DNA from 2 places in the Pseudanabaenococcus habilitatus PCC 7502 genome. Region 2 is predicted to be linked to the other one. Evidence: predicted binding sites of a transcription regulator. Region 2 holds the regulator's gene; the other holds the start of a gene.
The links. Region 2 encodes HrcA, which represses chaperone genes, less so after heat shock. Its sites were predicted from a motif close to TTAGCACTCNNNNNNNNNGAGTGCTAA; they were not measured.

Region 1 (3,428 bases), 1.2 Mb from region 2:
GGCTATGGCTTCTATTAGTAATACATTTAGTCTCAATCAATTAATTAACGCAATAATTAAGCACTACCCGTAAAAATTACATCTAAGAATTTTGCCTGTGCCTCGCTCATGGGGCGACGTTTGCCTTCTTCTTGCCAGTAGTTGATAACTTCCGTAGCCTTATTAAGCAATTCAATCCGTTCTTGATCTGTAATCCATGATTTAGATTCCATCTCAGTTTGAAGCTGCTCCCAAGCATTATCCCTAGGCCAAAAGTAGTATTTCGTTAAAGGACTATTGCCCTTGCCCACTACTTGATCTACTGCCAATGCCACATCTTTTTCTAGCCAAAGAACCTTTAGAATAAACTGAGTCAAACTTTATTACCTCTCTGCAAATTTAATCTTTCATAGCGATCTTTTATATTACCATGCTTAGCCTTTCTGATGTTGCTTTAATTTTAGATATTGATGGGGTGATTAGAGATGTATTTGGATCCTATCATCGAGCTTTAGCAGATACGGTTGAGCATTTTACTGGCTACCGCCCAACTTCAGAGGATATAGATTTACTCAAAACTGAAGGTATTTGGAACAACGACTGGGAAGCTTCGTACGAATTGATTAGACGTTATGCTACCAAAACCAGAAAAACTATAGATGTTGAATATGAGGCGATCGTAGAGTTTTTTCAAAGTCGCTATCGTGGGCATGATCCAAACAATTGGACAGGATATATCACTACGGAAACTTTGATTGCTACTCCAGAATATTTTAAGCAGCTAACTGCAAGCGGGATCAAATGGGGATTTTTTAGTGGTGCTACCTATGCTTCAGCTTCATACGTCTTAAATCGCTTGGATATTAGCGATCCCATTTTGGTGGCAATGGAAGATGCTCCGGGCAAACCCGATCCCACTGGTTTATACCAATCTGCCCAAAAACTAGATTATCCATCCTTGGTAATTTATGCTGGCGATACTGCTGCGGATATGTTGACCGTAAAGAATGCTCGCCAAAATTATCCAGAGTTAAAGTATATTGCCGTGGGTATTTTGCCTCCCCATGTCCATCACCGTGATCCTGAAGCTTATACGCAAATGCTTATTACCAATGGGGCTGATTTAGTTGTACACAGTATTTTGGAATTAAATCCTGAAACTATTGTTAAGTTAATTCAGATTTTCAAATAAATTCACGCTTTTACCTCGAACTTATGGCAGTAGGTACGGAAAGCCGATCTAGGGCGTTAAAGATTTTGGAGTATATTGGCACTCAATGAGGTAGAGTGCTAAATCACAGACTACCCAAAAATTGAAAGTTTAAAGCATGGAGGATTAGTCATAGTGGCTTCATTGACGGTACAGGCAAGTGCGCTCAAACCATTGGGCGATCGCATTTTAATTAAAATCGTTGCCAAAGAAGAAAAAACAGCTGGCGGTATCTTTTTACCTGATACAGCTAAGGAAAAGTCCCAAATTGGCGAAGTTACTGCTGTCGGTGCAGGTGCTCGTAATGACAAAGGCGAGCGTGTAGCCTTAGAAGTCAAAGTTGGCGATCGGGTCTTGTATTCCAAGTATTCAGGGAATGAAATCAAAGTTGACGGCGTAGATTACCTGCTAGTGGCTGAGAAAGATATTTTGGCGATCGTTGAATAATTAATTTCTAGGCAAATTATTCAAACTAATTACCCAAATAAAACCAAACAAATTATATAAAGAGAAAAGTTATGGCTAAGAAAGTTGTATTTGACGAAGAATCAAGACGGGCGCTGGAACGTGGTGTAAATGCCCTTGCCGATGCCGTTAGAGTTACCCTTGGACCAAAGGGACGCAACGTAGTGTTAGAGAAAAAATATGGTGCGCCGCAAATCGTGAATGATGGTGTTACCATTGCTAAGGAAATTGAACTAGAAGACCCCTTAGAAAATGCTGGGGCTCAGCTAATTCGTGAAGTTGCTTCTAAAACCAATGATGTTGCTGGTGATGGCACAACTAGTGCTACGGTTTTAGCTCAAGCAATGATCCGTGAAGGTTTAAAGAATGTGGCTGCGGGTGCAAATCCCGTGAGTTTGCGCCGTGGCATTGAAAAAGCTGTGGCTAAATTAGTAGATGTAATTGCTGCTAATGCTAAGCCTGTAACTGGAGATGCGATCGCCCAAGTTGCAACTGTTTCGGCTGGTAACGATACCGAAGTGGGTGAAATGATTGCTAATGCCATGAGTAAAGTTGGCAAAGATGGCGTAATCACCGTAGAAGAATCCAAATCCTTAACTACCGAATTAGAGGTAGTAGAAGGGATGCAGTTTGATCGGGGTTACACATCTCCTTACTTTGTAACTGATTCTGAGCGCATGATCGCCGAGTTTGAAAATGCTAAGCTGTTGATTACTGACAAAAAAATCAACGTTATTCAAGACTTAGTACCTGTATTGGAAAAGGTAGCTCGTTCTGGCTCTCCCTTGGTCATTATTGCCGAAGATGTAGAAGGTGAAGCTTTGGCAACTTTAGTAGTTAACAAACTCAGAGGTGCTTTGAATGTAGCCGCGATTAAGGCTCCCGGTTTTGGCGATCGCCGTAAAGCCATGTTACAGGATATTGCTGTTTTAACCGATGGACAAGTAATTGCCGAAGAAATGGGCTTAAGCCTAGATACTGCTACCTTGGATATGCTTGGTACAGCCCGCAAGATTACCATTACGAAAGAAAAAACCACAATCGTGGCGGGTAGCGAAAATAAGGTAAATGTTGATAAGCGCATTGCTCAAATTCGTAAAGAACTAGAACTAACTGATTCTGAGTACGATAAGGAAAAACTCCAAGAACGTCTTGCCAAACTCGCTGGTGGGGTGGCTGTGATTAAAGTTGGGGCTGCTACGGAAACCGAACTCAAAGATCGGAAGCTCCGCATTGAAGATGCTTTGAATGCAACCCGTGCGGCAGTAGAAGAAGGTATTGTTCCCGGCGGTGGTGCCACTTTAGTACATTTAATTAAGTTTCTAGATGAAATCAAAGCTGGACTAGAACCTGAAGAAGCGATCGGTGTCAGCATCATTGCTAAAGCATTAGAAGCTCCGTTGCGTCAAATTGCTGATAATGCTGGACTTGAAGGTACTGTAATTGTGGAGAAAGTTAAAGAACTAGAATTTAACTTCGGTTTTGATGCTCTCAATTCTGTATTTGTCGATATGATTGCCACAGGAATTATTGATCCTGCGAAGGTAGTTCGTTCGGCAATTCAAAATGCTGCTTCTGTTGCTGGCATGGTCTTAACCACCGAAGTTTTAGTAGTTGATAAGCCTGAGAAGAAAGGTGCCGCACCAGATATGGGTGGCATGGGCGGAATGGGTGGTATGGGCGGAATGGGTGGCATGATGTAATAGCTTGCGCCATAAGTTACCGCAATATAATTAAATTCTCGGCATTAACCTGTCGGGAATTTTTTTAGGTA
Region 2 (3,428 bases):
TGGTCAGTTTCTGTTGTAGTTAGCTCGAGATTCGGGATCACTTCAGTAACTGCCGCAGCAATTTGGATAATCCGTTCCACCTTTGCAGACACCGATCCTAACTGCTCTTGGAATGTCACTTTTTCTAATAGGGGTAAAAAGCTTTCTAGGGATACAGAGCGATCGCTATCATAGAAAAATTTACCATCGGATAGCCTTGCCCGAATTACTCTGCCATTACCTGCGGCGATTAATCGAGACTTATCTGGATCACCATTGGAAATCGTAATGAATTTGGGTAAAAGCTGATTATTTTGATCATACAAAGGAAAATAGCGTTGATGACTCACCATCTCGGTTTTAATTACCACAGGTGGCAGTGCCAAAAAATCTTGATCAAAATCGCCCACAACGGCGGTGGGATACTCCACTAATTGCGTTACTTCTTCAAGGAGTGCTTCGGGAATCTCTGCCTCTGCCCGCATTAACTCCGATACCCCTTTAATCTGGCTACAAATTCTCTGCTTGCGTTCAACTCCATCTACAACCACAAAAGCTTCCTTGAGGGTAGCCACATAGTCTCTAGCTGTATCGATAATTACAGGGCGGGGATGCATAACTCGATGTCCCCAACTACGGCGATCGCTTTTGACATTTTCTAGGCTCAGACTAATAATTCGTTGATCTAATAGGGCAACTAACCAGCGAATCGGACGGGGAAATTTTAACTCACCTGTACCCCAGCGCATCAGTCTTTTTCCTTCTAAACCTGTGATCCATGTGGGAGCTATCTCTGTCAATACTTCATCGGTTTCTCTACCGCGTACTTCTTGGTAAGCAAATACAAAGCTACCTTTTTCTGTTTCTTTAACTACTAAGTCAGCAATTTCTATACCCTTAGAACGGGTAAAACCCAATAATGCTTTAGTCGGCTCACCATTTTGATAAGCGGCTCCAAGGGCAGGACCTTTAATTTCTAGGGTTTGATCGGGCTGATGTCTAGGTAAACCTTCAATGACCACAGCTAAACGGCGGGGAGTACCATAGCAGCTAATTTTAGTGGCGGTTAGATAATTTGTCGTAAGGCTCAGAGGAATCTTCTGCTGCCATTGCTTCAGGGCATCGGTGATAAAACTTGCTGGTAACTCTTCTGTACCTACTTCTAATAAAAACGTTGCCATTTTTTGCTGCTAGACTAAATTAACCTTCAAGTTTATATTAATCCACAGCCTATAACGTTAAAACTTAGAGCTTTTAGAACTCTGCATCACAATAAATCTTTTTTGATTTTGGAGCCTTAATTTTTGGGATCGGCTTGTTTTAAGGCATCTTGTCTGGCTTTTTCGGTAGCATCTAGTGCCTTATTAACTTCAGTTCTTACCTCTGCGGGTTTATCTAAAAGATTTTGATTTACTGCATCTGGCTTAGTTTGCTTATTAAGTGACGATGTGACTAGATATAAAACTATGCCCACAGTTACAATCAATCCTAATAGTCGCATTTTTTTACCTCAGATTTATGCTCAGCTTATATTAGTTATAGCCTTTGATTCATTGCTTCAGACAAATTATGTGCTATTACTTGCACCGAAGCGATCGCCCGTTCGTAATCCATCCGAGTTGGACCTAAAACCCCCACACTACCCACAGGCACATCATCATAGCTATAGGTACTTGAAATTAGGGTGCAGTTTTGAATTGGCTCTAGGGAAATTTCATTCCCAATTCTAATAGTTAAGGCGTTAGCAGGGTTATTAGAAGCATTATTAAAAATTAGAGGAAATAAAGATGCTTGATCCACTTCTAACAGTTGAATAATTGCTTGTACTTGGTTCAATTGACTAAATTCTGGTTGGCGTAATAGTTCAGTTAGTCCACTAATGAATATTTGATTAATTTCGGGTGGATTGCAAATGGCAGCAAGTTCTTTTAGAGAAGTGGTTAAGACCTGAGCATACTGCTGAAATTCTTGATCTAGTTCCTGCCATCGCAGCTTAGTTAAATCTGTAATTAACTGATCTCGCAGATGGGTATTAAGAAAATTAGTTAAAATTTGGATTTCCGACTCTAGGCTACTTACCTCCATATCTGGGGGTAGTTTCACCGTTACCGATGTGGTGTTATAGGTATCAGTGACTAAAATTAGGATTAAAGTTTGATGGTCGACCATTAACAATTGCACATGGCGAATGCGGGCAGTTTGCAGATTAGGACTAGTAATCATGGCAATGCAACCACTAAAGGTAGCTAAGATTTGGGCGGTGCTGCGGAGAAGATGTTCTAAATTTTGGTAGGCGATCGCATCAAATTTTTGTTCTAGTTTTTGCTCCAAGATTGGAATCGTATGTGCGGCTTTATCTAAGTGAATTAAATGATCGACATATACTCGATAGCCTGAGTCCGATGGCACTCTCCCTGCAGAAGTATGGGGCTGATATAGTAATCCCGACTTTTCCAGTACGCCCATAATATTGCGAATGGTGGCTGGACTAATATTAAATTTGTAACCTTCAGCTATCACCTTTGACCCAACAGGTTCCGCCGTGGCAATGTAGTGATTTACAGTTGCCCACAACACCTTTTGCTGTCTGGGGTTAAGGTTGGTCATAGTTGATTTTCAATTTGAAGAACTATTTAAATAATTTTATAACTCAGCCCTTTTAACTCTTTTTATAAAGTGATTTGATTGAACTCCAGAACTTATAAATATTTAGTCCAAATTTTTAATACTTTTAACACTTTAATACCTAAATTTCAAACTTAATTGAAGCCTAAATAAAAGAGCATGATTTTTCTAGGGCAGTTTTTAAGAGCTTTTTGTAGTCTCGATCGCTAATTTCCAAGGCACCAAATCTTGCTAAGTGTGGATTCATCATCTGGGCATCAAATAGAACAAAACCCCGCGGTCGCAAATGTTCGACTAACTTTACCATTGCCACTTTGGAGCTATCTGGCACTCGATAAAACATAGACTCCCCAATAAATGCGCCATTAATGCTGATCCCTAAAATGCCCCCTGCCAACTTACCTTCATACCAGGTTTCAAAACTATACGCCCATCCTGCTTGATTAAGAGCCGCATAAATTTGCCTGAGTTCATTAGAAATCCAAGTTGTATCCCGATCTGCACATCCTGCCACAACTTCATTAAAAGCTTTGTTAATTTTGACCTCAAACCGATTTTGATTCAGGCTTCTTTGGAGCGATCGGGGATAGGTAAATCTTTGATCTAGGGGAATTAAAGTGCGCTTACTACTGTAATACCATTCCACGGGTTGGTTATCTCCCTCAGACATCAAAAAATGCCCTTGAGCATAGCCTTGAATGATGCTTTGAATATCCATAGGTATCACTAAATTACAAGCCACATTCTTAAGATTTCATACAGCGTATTCAGTAATATACTGCCCCCAAAATTAATATCTCCTAAATTAACTATTCATAAAAATA

Region 1: groES (co-chaperone GroES) is a predicted target of HrcA. The motif match lies at 1,247-1,273, and genes of this name have one in related genera.

The regions. Positions count from the first base shown of each region.
Region 1 is NC_019702.1:2,678,820-2,682,247, forward strand. It holds gene SYN7502_RS13325 (30S ribosomal protein PSRP-3) at 57-356, opposite strand; gene SYN7502_RS13330 (TIGR01548 family HAD-type hydrolase) at 410-1,171, shown strand; gene groES (co-chaperone GroES) at 1,325-1,636, shown strand; gene groL (chaperonin GroEL) at 1,708-3,357, shown strand.
Region 2 is NC_019702.1:416,076-419,503, reverse strand. It holds gene glyS (glycine--tRNA ligase subunit beta) at 1-1,160, opposite strand, end outside; gene SYN7502_RS02010 (hypothetical protein) at 1,277-1,480, opposite strand; gene hrcA (heat-inducible transcriptional repressor HrcA) at 1,516-2,586, opposite strand; gene aat (leucyl/phenylalanyl-tRNA--protein transferase) at 2,750-3,328, opposite strand.